Archangium violaceum: one gene and its partners. The protein of the gene in region 1 binds, or shares a complex with, the protein of each later gene. Links are inferred from orthologs where the notes say so. Each region holds a gene or a part of one and is shown in the gene's direction. Other genes may lie near its edges. The genes, in order: accD, JQX13_RS43895 and accB.

What was found.
Region 2: the proteins of accD (region 1) and JQX13_RS43895 are in contact, whole or in part, in a solved structure (PDB 8UXZ), measured with the Escherichia coli proteins. The link is inferred for Archangium violaceum from one-to-one orthologs.
Region 3: the proteins of accD (region 1) and accB are in contact, whole or in part, in a solved structure (PDB 8UXZ), measured with the Escherichia coli proteins. The link is inferred for Archangium violaceum from one-to-one orthologs.

Annotation. Positions count from the first base shown.
Region 1 is NZ_CP069338.1:11,654,491-11,657,291, reverse strand. It holds accD (acetyl-CoA carboxylase, carboxyltransferase subunit beta), read left to right. Parts: upstream 1-878; coding sequence 879-1,724; downstream 1,725-2,801. Other genes in the region: JQX13_RS49195 (bifunctional folylpolyglutamate synthase/dihydrofolate synthase), read left to right, coding at 1,738-2,801; JQX13_RS49205 (MBL fold metallo-hydrolase), read left to right, coding at 19-774; JQX13_RS49210 (Crp/Fnr family transcriptional regulator), read left to right, coding at 1-17.
Region 2 is NZ_CP069338.1:10,404,590-10,411,471, reverse strand. What follows is about bases 2,365-5,194. They hold JQX13_RS43895 (acetyl-CoA carboxylase carboxyltransferase subunit alpha), read left to right. Parts: upstream 2,365-3,210; coding sequence 3,211-4,179; downstream 4,180-5,194. Other genes in these bases: hisC (histidinol-phosphate transaminase), read left to right, coding at 4,205-5,194; JQX13_RS43900 (tetratricopeptide repeat protein), read right to left, coding at 2,425-3,114. In the rest of the region: JQX13_RS43910 (ArsA family ATPase), read left to right, coding at 1-1,811; JQX13_RS43905 (hypothetical protein), read right to left, coding at 1,885-2,352; more of hisC, read left to right, coding at 5,195-5,299; cmk ((d)CMP kinase), read left to right, coding at 5,296-5,985; JQX13_RS43880 (GAF domain-containing protein), read right to left, coding at 5,999-6,490; JQX13_RS43875 (serine/threonine protein kinase), read right to left, coding at 6,621-6,882. UniProt on the Escherichia coli protein: Component of the acetyl coenzyme A carboxylase (ACC) complex. First, biotin carboxylase catalyzes the carboxylation of biotin on its carrier protein (BCCP) and then the CO(2) group is transferred by the carboxyltransferase to acetyl-CoA to form malonyl-CoA.
Region 3 is NZ_CP069338.1:6,390,173-6,396,948, forward strand. Bases 1,916-4,639 are described here. They hold accB (acetyl-CoA carboxylase biotin carboxyl carrier protein), read left to right. Parts: upstream 1,916-2,836; coding sequence 2,837-3,442; downstream 3,443-4,639. Other genes in these bases: JQX13_RS27330 (roadblock/LC7 domain-containing protein), read left to right, coding at 1,916-2,121; efp (elongation factor P), read left to right, coding at 2,226-2,804; accC (acetyl-CoA carboxylase biotin carboxylase subunit), read left to right, coding at 3,483-4,639. In the rest of the region: type IV pilus secretin PilQ, read left to right, coding at 1-1,015; JQX13_RS27325 (hypothetical protein), read left to right, coding at 1,052-1,717; more of JQX13_RS27330, read left to right, coding at 1,759-1,915; more of accC, read left to right, coding at 4,640-4,868; JQX13_RS27350 (tetratricopeptide repeat protein), read left to right, coding at 5,045-6,776. UniProt on the Escherichia coli protein: This protein is a component of the acetyl coenzyme A carboxylase complex; first, biotin carboxylase catalyzes the carboxylation of the carrier protein and then the transcarboxylase transfers the carboxyl group to form malonyl-CoA.

The DNA of each region.
Region 1 (2,801 bases):
AGTTCGGAGATCTCTAGCGTGAAGCTCCAGGTCCTCGGGTGCCATGGCGGTGAGCTGCCCTCGTGTCGCACGACGTGCTTCCTCGTGGACGACGTGCTCGCGCTCGACGCGGGCGCGCTCACGAGCACGTTGTCGCTGGAGCAGCTCTGCAAGATCGAAGACATCATCGTCGGCCACAGCCACTTCGATCATGTGAAGGATCTACCGCTGATGGCGGACCTGATCATCGGCCGCCGTGACAAGCCGGTCACCATCCACGCCTCTCGCGAGTGCGCCCGTGCGCTGCGCGAGAACATGTTCAACAACGCCCTCTGGCCGGACTTCACGCGCATCCCCACGCGCAAGGAGCCGGTGCTGCGCATCAAGCCCTTCCGGGCCGGCAGCACCTTCCAGGTGGGTCCCTACACGGTGCAGTCCATCCCCGTGCACCACCCGGTAGAGTCCTGCGGCTTCATCATCACCCGCGGACGCACCTCGCTGGCCATGAGCGGCGACACCGGGCCCACCGACAAGCTATGGAAGGTGCTCAACCAGACGCCCACCCTCAAGGCGCTCCTGGTGGAGACGAGCTTCCCCAACGCACTGCAGCAACTGGCCGACGTGTCCGGTCACCTCACGCCGCGCACGCTCAAGAGCGAGCTGAGCCGCTTCGAGCGCGACGGCTGCTCCGTGCTGGTCTACCACATCAAGCCGGCCTTCGTTCCCCAGGTGAAGAAGGAGCTGGCCGACATGCCGGTGGAGATCCTGGAGCTCGGCGACACCTTCGAGTTCTAGCCCGCACGTTCTTCGGACGGACGACCCGAAAGGTCGCATCCTGGAGCGGGGATCCGGATGGGAGTTGACGGCCCCCGGGTTGTAGGATTAACCCCGCCCCTCCCATGGCCTGGTTCTCCAAGAAGCCCCGTATCGCGACCACTCCCGAGCCCGTCGAAGCCCCCAGCCGTATGCAGGGGCTCTGGGCCAAGTGCGAGAACTGCGACGAGATCATCTACCGGCAGGAGTTGGAGAAGAACCTCAACGTCTGCCCGCACTGTGAGCATCACCTGCCCTGGCCGGCGCGAGCCCGCCTGGCGGCCCTGCTGGATCCCGACAGCTTCGAGGAGTTCGACAAGGAGCTGGAGCCGCAGGATCCGCTCACGTTCACGGACACGAAGAAGTACAAGGACCGGCTCCGGTCCACCCGCAAGGCGCTCGGCGAGAACGACGCCTTCATCTCCGGGGTGGGCCGCATCGAGGGCAAGCCGGTGTCCATTGGCTGCTTCGTCTTCGAGTTCATGGGCGGCTCCATGGGCTCGGTGGTGGGTGAGAAGGTCACCCGTGTCTTCGAGCGCGCCTTCGAGCTCAAGTGCCCGGCCATCGTCTTCTCGGCCTCGGGCGGCGCCCGCATGCAGGAGGGCATCTTCTCCCTCATGCAGATGGCCAAGACGAGCGCGGCCATCGCCCGCTTCCGCAACGTGGGCAAGCCCTACATCTCGGTGCTGCTGCACCCCACCACCGGCGGCGTGGCGGCCTCCTTCGCCTGGCTGGGTGACATCATCCTCGCCGAGCCCAAGGCCCTCATCGGCTTCGCCGGCCCGCGCGTCATCGAGCAGACCATCCGCCAGAAGCTCCCCGAGGGCTTCCAGCGCTCCGAGTTCCTCGTCGAGCACGGGATGATCGACTCCATCGTGCCGCGCAAGGAGCTGCGCGCGACGCTGGGTCAGGTGCTCGGCCTGCTCGGTTAGTGCCCGCCGCGCCATGACGCTGCCCCGGACGCCGGCGGAGGCCCTGGAGTTCTTCGCCCGGCTCAGCCCCTCCAGCATCAAGCTCGGTCTCGAGCGGGTGCGGGACACGTTGGAGGCGCTCGGTCACCCCGAGCGTCGCTACCCCGCGTTGCACGTGGCGGGCACCAACGGCAAGGGCAGCACCTGCGCCTTCGCCTCCGCCGCCCTCCATGCCGCGGGCTACCGGGTGGGGCTCTACACCTCGCCCCACCTGGTGCGCGTCAACGAGCGCATCCGCGTGGACGGGGTGGAGATCGATGACGAGGTGTTCGGCCAGCGCATTCTCGAGGTGCTCGAGCGGCATCCGGACGCGGCCACCTCGCTCACGTACTTCGAGTTCGGCACCGTGGTGGCCTTCTGGCACTTCGCCCGGGAGGGTGTGGACGTGGCCGTGGTGGAGGTGGGCCTGGGTGGGCGTCTGGATGCCACCACCGCGTGCCAGCCGCTCGTCACCGCCATCACGCCGGTGTCCTTCGATCACATGGAGTACCTGGGCAACACGCTGGGGGCCATCGCCGGGGAGAAGGCCGGCATCCTCAAGCCGGGCGTTCCCGTGGTGGTGAGCCGTCAGGAGCCCGAGGCCCTCGCCGCCATCGAGCGCAGGGCAGGGGAGGTGGGAGCGCCCCTGCTCCTCGAGGGCCGGGAGTTCTCGGTGGCCGCCCGCCCGGAGGGCAACGTCGCCTACGAGGGGCCGGGCCTCTCGCTGGAGGGCCTCACGCTGGGCCTGCGAGGTGAGCACCAGCGGCAGAACGCGGCGGTGGCGCTCGCCGCCCTGGAGCTGCTCTCCCAGCGGGGTCTCCCCATTCCATCGGAAGCCCTGCGGACGGGCGCCTGTACGGCCCGCTGGCCCGGACGCCTGGAGGAACTGGGCGGTCAACCCCCGGTGCTGCTGGATGGCGCCCACAACCCCGCCGGGGTGCAGGTGTTGCTCGCCGGCCTGCGCTCCCTCTACCCCGGACGCCGCGTGCACTGTGTCTTCGGCGTGGTGGCAGACAAGGACCGCGGACCGATGCTGCGCGCGCTCCTGCCAAGCTGTAC
Region 2 (6,882 bases), 1.2 Mb from region 1 along the record:
CCGCCAAGGAGCCCAAGCCGGAGACGAAGGCCAAGGGCAAGGCGGTGAAGGGCAAGGCGGACGGGGGCGTGTGGGCGATGGAGGTGGAGCCCGCCGCGCTGGCCAAGAGTTTCCTGGCGAAGTACGTGCCCGCGCTGCAGAAGGTGGCGATGAAGGGCACGCATCTGTCGGACGAGGAGCTGGGCAAGCTGTACGGCCAGGCCACGCCGGGGCTGGAGGAGCTGTTGGGGCTCCTGCACGTGTTGGAGCTGCTGGAGAGCGGTGAGTTCGATCGGGTGGTGGTGGACACGGCGCCCACCAGCCACACGCTGCGCCTCTTCGACATGCCGGTGGGGCTGCGCAAGTTCCTGGGCCTGGTGAAGGCGGGGGCGGATCGAGCCGCGGGCGGCAAGGGCAAGAAGGCCCCGGTCGCGGCGGAGGAGCTGGCGTTCCTCGAGGAGTTCGCGGCCCGGGCGGAGAAGCTGCTGGCGGCGCTGAAGGATCCGGCGCGCTTGGCCTTCCACCTGGTGGCGCTGGCGGAGCCGGTGCCCGAGGCCCAGACGCGCATGTACTTCGCGCAGCTGCGCGAGCGCGGCATTCCGGTGGTCGAGGTGGTGGTGAACCAGGTGGAGGACAAGGAAGGCTGTACGGCCTGCCTGGGTCGCCGCGGGCTTCAGGCGCCACACGTGCGCAAGTACCAGGCGATGGACAAGAACGTGCCGGTGCACCTGGTGGGCCGGCGCGAGGTGGCGCCCCGGGGCCTGGAGCTGCTCAAGCCGTTCGCGAAGGAGTGGGCGAGCGGCAAGGAGACGAAGTCGCTGGAGTTCGCCGCGTCCGAGGGCCCGCCGGCCCTGGTGCGCGCCCCGTCCATGCCGCCCATCGCGGCGCCGCCGCTGCCTCCCACGCGGCTCATCTTCTTCGTGGGCCAGGGTGGAGTGGGGAAGAGCTCGTGCGCGGCCGCCGCGGCGGTGACGCTGACGGAGAAGGAGGGGCCGGTGCTCCTCATCTCCACGGATCCGGCGCACTCGCTGTCGGACGTGCTGCAGAGCCGGCTGACGGACGTGGAGACGCAGGTGAAGGGCACCAAGGGCCTGTACGCGCGCGAGCTCGACATGGCCGGCTGGTTCAACAACCTGCGCAAGCGCTGGAAGGAGAAGGCGGAGAAGGCCTTCGAGGGCGCGCCGAAGACGGGCAACGACGTGCCGTTGGATCTGCTGCTGTTCCGCAACCTGCTGGACGCGGCGCCTCCGGGCATCGACGAGCTGGCCGCCATGTCGTGTCTGACGGACGCACTGGTGCAGGAGCGCTTCAAGCGGATCGTGGTGGACTCGGCGCCCATGGTGAGCTCCATGCGCGTGGTGGAGCTGGCGGACACGGCGAAGGCCTGGTTCACGGCGCTGCACGGCGTGCTGTCCAAGCACAAGGCGAAGGGCCTGGGCGAGCTGGCCGACGACATGGCCGCCTTCCTCAAGCACGTGAAGCGCTTCGAGGACGCGCTGGCCTCGCCGAACGAGTCGCGCTTCGTGGTGGTGACGCGGGGTGAGGAGCTGGCGACGGCGCGCTCGGAGCGGCTGGTGGAGTACCTGAAGGAGCGCAAGCTCCAGGTGGAGCGCGTGCTGGTGAACCGGGTGGGTCCGAAGGCGGACTGCCCCAAGTGCGAGAACCGCCGGAAGAACGAGCTCAACGCGGCGAAGGCGATCGAGAAGAAGATCGGTCTGCCCGTGACGGTGGCACCCGCCCTGGGTCGTCACCCAGCGGGTCTGCGCGAGCTGAAGGCCTTCCGCACGGCCTGGTACGCGCTGAGCGCCACCGCGAAGACGAAGGCGGCCTGACCTCCCTCTCCCCCTGGGAGAGGGCCGGGGTGAGGGTATATGCCCCGCCCGGGTTCACCCCCCGTGTCTCCCTTCACCGGGGATTGACCCGGGGCAGGGTCGGGAGCACCCGGGGCAACTGCTGCCGGAGAATGCGCTGCGCCAGCTCGCGAGGTGTGTGGCGCTGCTCCCGGCCAGGCAGCACCGCCGCGCCATGCTCCAGGCGCAGGGCGAGCGCCGGCCCGGCGAGGAGCAGGCAGATCGCGGGGACGATGCACAGCCCCACGGGAACGAGCGACGCGAAGGTCATCCCGAGCACACGGCGGACCGGCGAGGTGGCGAATCCGGGCGAGTGCGCCAGTGTGCTCAATCCGCCCGCGAACAGGGCACCGCCGAGCAGTCCCAGGAGCGCGGCCAGCAGCCAGCTCGCGCCGCCGATCGCCGTTCCGAGCACGGGCTCGACGAGGCCCGGCGATCGGGCCGCCAGCAGGAAGGCGAAGAAGAAGGGGGTCACCGCCACGATCGCGACCAGCCCCCACTGCCGATTCTCGAGTCGCACCATCCCCCGCAACCTCCTGGAGAGGAGGGTGGACAGGGGGGGCTCGGTCGCCAAGTGCCTCGGGGGGAATCCGTCCTACGCCTCGCACTCGGAGGGTGAGTCGAGGAACGTTCCCAGCTCCTCGAATTGCAGCACCCCCTTGGGTGTCATCTTCCCAGCAAGGGGCTTCCTTCCCGGGAAGGTCAGGGTGATGGCGCGCCCCTTGAGGGTGTACGTCCCGGACACCTCCTCGGTGCGGCCCGGGTTGGCGTCGTCGTCGATGATCCTCCGCCACAGGACGACGCGCTGCCCGTCGGAGAAGGTGAGCTTCCGGGTGGAGCCGTAGACGCCCTCGCCGGGGGAGTACCAGGTCACCCGGCGGAGGAGCTCCGGCACATCGCGCTGCTTCGCGGGGGAGCGGCCCAGGAGGCGCTGCCAGCCCACCGTGTCACGGATGGGCTCCAGGTCCGCGTCCTCCTTGGCCCGGGCGAGCCGGCGGGGATCCAACCGGATGGAGGTGTTCAACCGCTCGAGGATCGTCTCCCGGTGAGCGGAGTACTGGCAGATCTCCCCCCTCTTGCGCAGCACGCCCAGGGTGGCGGCCACGTTGTAGTGGGCCAGGGCGTGCTTGGGGTCGGCCCTGGCGGCGGCCTCGAATTTCTCCAGTGCTTCGGGGTACTTACCCTCCTGATAGAGGCGGAACCCCTCGGTGTTGAGGGCACGGGCCGACTGGGCGGACGAGGGGAGGGCGAGGACGAGGGCGAGCAGGAGCAACAGGCGGTGCATGGAACTCCGACGGGCGAGAGAAGTGGGGATTCTACGCACCGCGTAACGGGTTGCGCGTTGTAAAGGCCTGGGGGCAGGTGATAGGGGTCCGGCGCCATGGCGAACGGCATCAACTATCCACTCGATTTCGAGCGACCGCTCATCGAGCTGGAGAAGAAGATCGACGAGCTCAAGGCCCTCTCGGCGAGCGGCTCGGTGGATTTCACCTCGGAGATCTCCAAGCTGGAGAAGAAGGCCAAGAAGCTGCAGACGGAGATCTTCAGCGATCTCTCGCGCTGGCAGGTGGTGCAGCTGTCGCGCCACAGCTCCCGGCCGTACTTCCTGGACTATGTCCAGCACCTCTTCACGGACTTCTTCGAGATGGCGGGGGACCGCCTCTTCGGGGAGGACCCGTCCATCGTGGGCGGCTTCGCGCGCTTCGAGGGACAGGTGGTGATGTTGATTGGTCACCAGAAGGGGAGGAACACCAAGGAGAACATGGCGCGCAACTTCGGCATGCCGCGCCCCGAGGGCTACCGCAAGGCGCTGCGGCTGATGGAGCTGGCCGAGCGCTTCGAGAAGCCCATCCTCACCTTCGTGGACACGCCGGGCGCCTACCCGGGCATCGGCGCCGAGGAGCGCGGCCAGGCGGAGGCCATCGCGTACAACCTGGAGGTGATGAGCCGGCTGAAGGTGCCCATCGTCTCCACGGTGATCGGCGAGGGCGGCTCCGGCGGCGCGCTGGCCATCGGCGTGGGCAACCGGGTGCTGATGATGGAGAACAGCATCTACTCGGTCATCTCGCCCGAGGCCTGCTCGTCCATCCTCTACCGCGACGCCTCCAAGGCGGAGAAGGCGGCGGACGCGCTGAAGCTGACGGCCAGGGATCTCAAGGAGATGAGCGTCATCGACGAGATCATCCCCGAGCCGGCTGGCGGCGCGCACCGCGACTACGCCAAGGCCGCGGAGAACCTGGCCAAGGCGGTCCGCAAGCACCTGTCCGAGCTGTCCGAGCTGACGGGCAACGAGCTGGTCCAGGACCGGTACCAGAAATTCCGCGCGCTCGGCGTGTTCTCCGGGCGCTAGCCGTCAACCAGGAAGCCAGATCCGCATGAGACCGCTCGTTCCGCCCTACATCGAGACGCTCAAGCCCTACGTTCCGGGCAAACCCATCGAGGAGACGGAGCGGGAGTACGGTCTCACGGGGGTCATCAAGCTGGCTTCCAACGAGAACCCGCTGGGGCCCTCGCCCAAGGCCATCGAGGCCATGCGCGAGGCGGCGCAGAAGGTTCATCTGTACCCGGACGCGAGCAGCTTCACGCTCGTGGGCCGGCTGGCCGAGCACCTCGGGGTGAAGCCCGAGGAGGTGGTGCTGGGCAGCGGCTCGAACGAGCTCATCGAGCTGCTCATCCGCACCTTCACCACGCCCGAGGACGAAGTGCTGCTGTGCAAGGGCTCGTTCCCGGCGTACCGGATCTCCGTGCAGGCCCATGGCCGGCCCTTCGCCGAGGTGCCCATGCGCGAGGGGCACCGGTACGATCTGGAGGCGATGGCGAAGGCGATCAACCCGCGCACGCGGATGATCTTCATCGCCAACCCGGACAACCCGACGGGGACGGCGTTCGGCCGCCAGGAGTGGGAGGCCTTCCTGGCGAAGGTTCCGGAGCACGTGCTGGTGGTCCACGACGAGGCCTACTTCGAGTTCGTGGACTGGCCGGAGTACTTCAGCGCGGTGGAGTACTTCCGCGCGCACCCCAACGTGGTGGCGCTGCGCACATTCAGCAAGATCTACGGCCTGGCGGGCATCCGGCTGGGGTACGGGGTGATGGACGCGCGGCTGGTGGCGTACCTGCAGCGCACGCGGATGCCGTTCAACCTGACGATCCCCGCGCAGATGGGCGGGCTGGCGGCGCTGGGTGACGTGGAGCACGTGCGGCGCACGCGCGAGCTCAACGGTGAGGGGCTGCGCTTCTTCGAGGCGGAGCTGCCGAAGCTGGGGGCGCGTCTGACGAAGAGCCACGCGAACTTCGTGCTGGCGGACCTCGGGCAGCCGGCGGTGGAGTTGTACGAGAAGCTGCTGCGCAAGGGCGTCATCGTGCGGCCGGTGGCGGGCAACGGTTACCCCACGTCGCTGCGCATCTCGGTGGGCACGCGCGAGGAGAACGCGCGCTGCGTGACGGCGTTGAGGGAGGTTCTCGCTTCATGAGTCAGCGTCCCTTCATCGTGGCCATCGACGGCCCGGCGGGTGCGGGCAAGTCCACCGTGTCGAAGGTGCTGGCACGGCGGCTGGGCTTCGCGCTGGTGGACACCGGAGCCATCTACCGCTGCGTGGCGCTGAAGGCGCGGCGGGAGGGCATCGCGTTCGACGACGACGTGAAGCTGGGCGAGCTGCTGGCCCGGGTACACGTGTCCTTCCAGGTGGTGGGTGAGGACAACCACGTGTTCCTGGATGGCGAGGACGTGTCGGGGGAGATCCGGACACCGGAGAACTCGATGGCGGCCTCGCAGGTGTCGAGCCGGCCGGTGGTGCGCGCGGGCCTGCTGTCGCTGCAGCGGCGGCTGGCGCTGGAGACGCCCAAGGGCGCCATCCTGGAGGGCCGCGACATCGGGACGGTGGTGTTCCCGGACGCGGACGCGAAGTTCTTCCTGGAGGCCAACCCGGACATCCGGGCCCGGCGCCGGTACGAGGAGCTCTTCCAGAAGGGCGTGGAGCGCTCGCTGGAAGAGGTCCTGGCGGATCAGATCAAGCGGGACGAGGACGATGCATCGCGAGCCGTGGCTCCGCTGAAGCCGGCGGAGGACGCGATGCGGATCGATTCGAGCTCCTTGCCGCTGTCCGAGGTGGTGCACCGGCTGGAGCAGGACATCCTGGCGAGGATGTCCAAGCGGTAACTCGCTCTCCCGGCTACTTGCGCCGGGAGAACCACCCCACCAGCTCTTCCAGGGCGCGGCGGTCCACGTCGTCGAAGGTCGCCTTGTGCTCGGAGTCGATGTCGAGCACGGCGATCAGCTCCCGGTTGGGACCGAACACCGGGACGACGATCTCCGAGACCGAGCGGCCGTCACAGGTGATGTGGCCCGGGAACGCGTGCACGTCCTCGACGACGACGGTCTCCCCCTTGGCGGCGGAGGTGCCGCAGACGCCCTTGCCGAAGCGGATCTCCAGGCACCCGAGGGTCCCCTGATAGGGACCAACTCGCAGCAGCTTGCCGGGCTCCACGACGCGGTAGAAGCCGGTCCACAGGTGCCCGAAGGCGTGGTGGAGCAGGCAGCTCATCGTGGCCATGCCGGCCACGTCGTCGTTGATGCCCTCCAGGACGGCATCGACGTGCTTCTTGAGCTCGGCGTAGGCCTCGGCCTTGGGCCTACCGCGCAGATCCAGGGTGACTTCAGCCATGGTGTGATCCTCGAGTCAGGGGCCGGAGCGAGGTCGCGCCGACATCAGGCGCATCTTTAACCTGAACCCGATTCAGCCGCGACACTCGAGGGGGTGAACTTCGCGAGTCGCCTCCGAGTGAACCCTGGAGCTACTCGAAGATGGGGACGGAGTCGTCCTTCTCCCTTTCCTTGCCCGGCCTGGCGGGGCGCGAGGTCCTGGAGGAGGGCTCGACGGGTGCCGACTTCACGGGCTCCAGCGTCACGCTCACTTCCTGCGGCGCATCCGACGGCACGCCACTGAAGTCCAGCTTGCGCTTCACGTCTTCGTGATTGGCCAGGCGGAAGGTGAGCTCGTGCAGCTCGTTGCGGCGCAACGGGCGATCCTGGGGAGTCGTGCCGAGCTGCACGTCA
Region 3 (6,776 bases), 5.3 Mb from region 1 along the record:
GCGAAAGAAGTCGCTCATCGCGCAGGAGGAGTTGCTGGTGAACCTCATCCCGGTGAACTACGCGACGGCCGGCGACATGTCCTCCCGCGTGAAGGACGTGCTGAGCGAGCGCGGGTCGGTGACGGTGGACGCGCGGACCAACGTGCTCATCGTCAAGGACGTGCGCGCCAACATCGAGAAGGCCCGGGCGCTGGTACGCAACCTGGACACGCAGACGCCGCAGGTGCTCATCGAGAGCCGCATCGTGGAGGCCAACACCTCGTTCAGCCGCGAACTGGGCGTTCAGTGGGGTGGTCAGGCTTCGGCCGCGCCGGCCACGGGTAATCCCACCGGGCTCATCTTCCCCAACACCGCCGTCGTGACGGGTGGCTCGGCAGGAACCGGTGTCGGTAACGCCGAGAGTCCCAACTACGCCGTCAACCTGCCGGTGGGTGCCGGTCCGGGTCTCGGTGGTGCGCTGGGCTTCGTCTTCGGCTCCGCCGGTGGCGCGCTCACCCTCAACCTGCGTCTGTCCGCGGCGGAGGCCGAGGGTGTGGTGAAGACCATCTCTGCACCCAAGGTGACGACGCTGGACAACAACACCGCGCGTATCAGCCAGGGTGTGTCCATCCCGTTCAGCCAGGTGTCCGCGTCCGGTGCCAACACCACCTTCGTCGAAGCGCGTCTGTCGCTCGAGGTGACGCCGCACATCACCCAGGACGGCAGCATCCTGATGACCATCAACGCGCAGAACAACCAGCCGGATCCGTCCAACACGGGAGCCAACGGCCAGCCCGCCATCCAGCGCAAGGAGGCCAACACCCAGGTGCTGGTGAAGGACGGCGATACCACCGTCATCGGTGGCATCTACGTCCGCCGTGGTAGCAGCCAGAGCAATCAGGTGCCCTTCCTGTCGAAGATTCCGGTGCTGGGTTTTCTGTTCAAGAATCACCGCGAGCGTGATGAGCGCCAGGAGTTGCTCATCTTCATCACGCCGCGAATCCTCAACCGGCAGACGATTGCTCAGTCTCTGTAGCCGGTATCTTTCGAGCCATCGAGGGAGTCGATGTCCATGAAGCGATTGATGGTGGTTGCGGTGCTGGCCATGGCACCCGTGGGCTGTGTGGCCAATCAGGGAGATGCGCCCGTGCGCTTCCTCAATACCCGCGCGCTGGAGGCCAATGATGGCTGCACGGCCGCAGCGGATAGATTCATCACCCGTGGAAGCCTCGACCTGGCCGGCTATGGCAACTACCTGATTGCTCCGAGCGTCGAGACGAATACCGTGAATCAGCCCATCGTCATCGATGGGAAGACGGTTACGAATACCGGGCTCGGTGACATCATCCTGACCGAGTTGGTCTACTCCTATCAGGCGTCGAGGCCGGGTGTGCGGCTGCCTGCGGATGAGGAGGATCGCGTCCCCATCTACGCCGTCTTCCGTCCTGAGACGGACCCCGACGAGAGCTACCTCTTCATGTATACGTTCGGCGCGAAGGCACTCGCGGCGCTGCAGGAGCAGGTGCAGGCCGGTGACGAGTCGGTGACCGTCCTCTCCACGATCTATGCTGAGGGCTATACGAGCAGTGGCCAGAAGGTGAAGAGCAACAAGTTCACCTTCCCCGTCACCGTGTTCGCCACCACGCTCCCTGCCTGTGCTGATGATGAGGTCTACAGCGGGACGTGTGGGATCCCCGGCATGGACGGCCCCATCACCTGCGTGAATCCCGGCTCCTGACTCTTGACCCGCTCTCCTGAGCCTCCTACAAGCCAGCAGCCATGTCCTTCCGCACGCACCTCGAGTCGGTGGTCAACCAGGTAGACGGGGCCCTGGCCTGTAGTGTGATGGGCTTCGACGGCATCGCCGTGGACACCCATCAGAAGGAGGAGGCGGCCGAGCTGGAGCTCAATGGCGCCTGGGTGGAGTACGCCAACCTGCTCGGTCAGCTCCGCCAGGCCGCCGAGGCCCTCAAGACGGGAGAGGTGCAGGAGGTCAGCGTCAACAGCGAGCACGTGCTGACGCTGATGCGCCTCGTCTCCCCGGAATACTTCCTGGTGCTGGCGCTCCGGGCGGACGGTAACTATGGAAAGGGCAGATACGTCCTCCGGGTGACCGCCCCCAAGATCCGCGCTGAGCTGTAGCCTGGACGGCTGACGGCGCAGCGCGCCGCGCCTTTCCACTTTGCAAGGCGCGGCCCCATCGGCTAGACACCCCGGACTTTTCAAGCTGTCCGAAGGAGCCGTTCATGGCCGGTGTGATTGATACGTCCGAGTTCCGCAAGGGCATGAAGATCGAAGTTGACGGTGAGCCGTTCGAGATCGTCGAGTTCCAGCACGTCAAGCCGGGCAAGGGCTCGGCCTTCGTGCGCACGTCCATCCGCAGCCTGCTCTCCGGCCGCGTGCTCCAGCCGACCTTCAAGTCCGGCGACAAGGTGGGCAAGCCCGACATCGAAGAGAAGGACATGCAGTATCTCTACGAGCAGGGCGGCGACTACTACTTCATGGACACCCGGAACTACGAGCAGACGTTCATCAGCGCGGACGTGCTCGGGGAGTCGAAGAACTTCCTCAAGGAGAACGTCAACGCCGCCATCATGTTCTACAACGGCAAGGCCATTGGCGTGACCCTGCCGAACTCGGTGGACCTGAAGGTGACCAAGTGCGATCCCGGCGTGCGTGGCGACACGGTGTCCGGCGCGCTCAAGCCCGCCACGCTGGAGACGGGCTACGTCGTCAACGTGCCGCTCTTCATCAACGAGGGTGACGTCCTCAAGATCGACACGCGCGACGGCAAGTACCTCACGCGCGTGGCCACCGCAGGCTAGTCGCTCCATCGCGCTTCAGGGAGGGGACAGAATTGGCAACCAAGCGCAAGGCAGTTCGAACGCTGTCCGCGCCCGCCGAGGAGGCGGGTAGCGTCCGTGTGGAGGGCAACACCACGTCCCTGGACGTGGATGCGCTCCGGGAGATCGTAAACATCCTCGAGGCCTCCGAGGTGACGCGGCTCGTGTGGCAGCGCGGGGAGGAGCGGCTGTTCATCCGCCGTGGCCCCGTGCCCGCGCCCACCATCGTGCACGCGGCCCCGGTCTCGCCCTCGGTGAGCCCTGCTCCGGTGGTGGCAGCCGCCCCCATGGTGGCGGCTGCTCCTTCCGTGGCGGCTCCGGCGCCGGCCTCCATGGCGGCTCCGGCTCCGGCCTCCGCGGCCGCGGCGGCCGAGAAGCCCGGGCACCTCGTCACCAGCCCGTTCGTGGGGACGTTCTACCGGACGCCCGCCCCGGACCAGCCCGCCTTCGTGGACGTGGGCTCGGTGGTGAAGAAGGGGCAGGTGCTCTGCATCATCGAGGCCATGAAGCTAATGAACGAGATCGAAGCCGACGTGGCGGGTCGCGTGGCGGAGATCCTCGTGGAGAATGGGCAGCCGGTCGAGTTCGGCCAGGCGCTGTTCCGCATCGAGCCGGTCTGACATACGCGGGCGGTCTGACGCCCTGCGGAGGCACGACATCGTGTTCAAGAAGGTGCTGATCGCCAACCGCGGGGAGATTGCCCTGCGGGTCATCCGCGCCTGCCGCGAGCTGGGCATCGCCACCGTGGCGGTGCACTCGACGGCGGACGCCAATGCATTGCACGTGCGGTTCGCCGACGAGTCGGTGTGCATCGGCCCACCGCCCTCCAAGGAGAGCTACCTCAACATCCCGCAGCTGCTCTCCGCGGCGGAGATCACTCGCGCGGACGCCATCCATCCGGGCTACGGCTTCCTCTCGGAGAACTCCGAGTTCGCCAAGGTGTGCCGGGACTGCAAGATCCACTTCATCGGCCCCCGGCCGGAGATGATCTCGCTGATGGGCAACAAGGTCCGGGCGCGCAACGCGGCGCGCGAGGCGGGCCTGCCCCTGCTGCCCGGCAGCATCGGCACGGTGAAGGATCCGAAGGAGGCCGAGGCCTTCGCCAAGGAGATCGGCTTCCCGGTCATCCTCAAGGCGGCGGCCGGTGGTGGCGGCAAGGGCATGAAGATCGTCCGCGAGCCGAACGCGCTGGCGCAGGCCTTCGCCACGGCGGCGGCCGAGGCGGTGGCGTCCTTCGGCAACGGCGACCTCTACATCGAGCGGTACGTGGAGAAGCCGCGCCACATCGAGATCCAGATCGTGGCCGACGAGCACGGGCACATCATCCATCTGGGTGAGCGCGAGTGCTCCGTCCAGCGGCGCCACCAGAAGCTCATCGAGGAGAGCCCCTCGGCGGCGCTCACCCCCGAGCTGCGCCAGCAGATGGGCGAGGTCTCCATCCGCGCGATGGAGAAGCTCGGCTACAACAACGTGGGCACCATCGAGTACCTGCTCGACGAGAACGGGCGCTTCTACTTCATGGAGATGAACACCCGCATCCAGGTGGAGCACCCGGTGACCGAGCTCGTCACCGGCGTCGACCTGGTCCGCGAGCAGATCAAGCTCTCCTCGGGTGAGCCGCTCAAGCGCAAGCAGGAAGACATCCAGATGCGCGGCCACGCCATCGAGTGCCGCGTCAACGCCGAGGACCCCGTCACCTTCGCGCCCTGGCCGGGGAAGATCACCGCCTACAGCGCTCCCGGTGGTTATGGCGTGCGTGTGGATTCCAGTGCGTACGAGAACTACACGGTGCTGCCGTACTACGACAGCCTGCTGGCCAAGCTGATCGTCTACGCGGAGGATCGGCCCACGGCGATCCGCCGCATGCAGCGGGCGCTGGGCGAGTACGTGGTGCAGGGCATCCGCACCAACATCCCGTTCCACCGGGCGGCGCTGGCGGAGGAGTCCTTCGTCGAGGGCAACTACGACACGCGCTTCGTGGAGCGGTTGCTGGCGTCCGAGACGGGCACCCACCGGCTGCGCAAGGCGATCGAGGAAACTCCCTGACGGTTCCTTGCCTGCTCATCGCGCAACCCCCTGATCCCAAAGGGGGTTGTGGCGGGTGGATTCCTTGACCCGCGAGGGATGATTCCGCTAGCCTCGGGCCTCCCTCGTAGTCTCCTTGAAGGAAGCAGAAACCCCAGACTTTCCGGGGGTTTCGCTCGGCAGGAAGCCCACGCTCGATGGACAAGAACAAGATCATCGAAGCCGCCGCCAAGCTCGTCGCGAAGGGCGCCTACGACAAGGCCATCAAGGAATACCAGAAGGTCCTGGAGGTCGATCCCAAGGACGGACGTGTCCTCCAGAAGATGGGGGAGCTGTACCAGAAGAAGAACGACAACGTTCAGGCGGCCCACTACTTCACCAAGGTCGCCGAGGGCTACTCGGCCGACGGCTTCTTCCTGAAGGCCGTTGCCCTCTACAAGCAGGTCCTCAAGCTCAACCCCAACCTGCTGGACGTCAACCTCAAGCTGGCGGAGCTCCATCAGCAGCTCGGACTGATGTCCGAGGCCATGGCGTATTTCCAGATCGTCGCCAACCACTACGAGAAGTCCGGCGACGTCAAGAATTCCCTGGATACGCTCAAGAAGATGGTGGATCTCGACCCCGAGAACGTGGCGTCGAAGATCAAGCTCGCCGAGCTGTACGCGCGCGAGAACCTGACGCGCGAGGCCACCCAGGAGTTCAAGAAGGCCGCCGAGTACCTCAAGCGCAACAACCGGATGGATGACTGGTTCCGGGTGGCCGAGCGCCTCTCCACTCTGGATCCGGACAACGTCGCGCTGGCCAAGGATCTGGCCCAGCAGTACCTGTCACGCGGGGATCAGAAGCGCGCGCTGGCCCGGCTCCAGGTGTGCTTCAAGGCGGACGGGCGCGACGTCGAGACGCTCAACATGCTGGCCCAGGCCTTCCACGGGCTCGGGCAGACGGCCAAGACCATCTCCGTCTACAAGGAGCTGGCCAAGGTCTACCAGGAGCGCGGTCGCAACCAGGACGCGGCCAACATCTGGAACCGTGTCGCCGAGCTGGATCCCTCTGACGCGGATCTGGCGGCGTACAAGGCGGAAGGGGCCAGCGCGGCCCCCGCTCCGGCTCCGGTCCAGGCCCCCGCTCCGGCTCCGGTCCAGGCCCCCACGCCCGCCCCAGCTCCCCAGCCCGCTCCCGTCGCGAAGGCTCCGGTGACCGCGGCTCCGCCCGCTCCGGCTCCTGCTCCGAGCAGCGCCGCGCCCGCTCCGGCGGCTCCAGCCCCGGCCGGCAAGGATCAGTTCTCCAAGCTGCTGACGGAGACGGAAGTCTACGTCAAATACGGCCTGCACGATAAAGCGCTCGAGCACCTGCGGAAGATCTTCGCGGTGGACCCGGAGAACCTCGACGCGCACGAGAAGGCGTACCACATCTACGTCGCCTCCGGGAACGCGGCCCAGGCCGGCGAGCAGCTGCTGAACGTGCTGCGCCTGTGCACGCGCCGCGCGGAGGTGCAGCGCGCCCAGCCGTACCTGGCCACCATCCTCGAGCAGAACCCCGGCCACCCCGAGGTGCCTGCCTTCCTGGCCGTGCTGCAGTCGGATTCGGCGGCGCCGGTCATGGGGGCGCAGGTGGAGACGGTGGGCGAGGACGCCATCCTCGTGGACTCCAACGACGACGAGGTCGTCGTCGCCGACGCGCCCGCGGATGCCCTGGAGCACCCGCCGGGGGACGAACTGGCCCTCGTCTCCGCGAGCAGCGCGGAGGAGGAGGACGGGCAGATCCTCCCCGGCGAGTTCGGCATTCCCGCGGACTCCGACGAGGGGGTGGTGCTCGCGGACGAGCCGGTCGGGGTGGTGTCTGGCGACGAGCCGCTCTTCGGCGCGGGTGACGAGCCCGAGGAGGCCACCACCGTCTTCATGGAGCCCGTGGGCTCGGACGACGACGCCG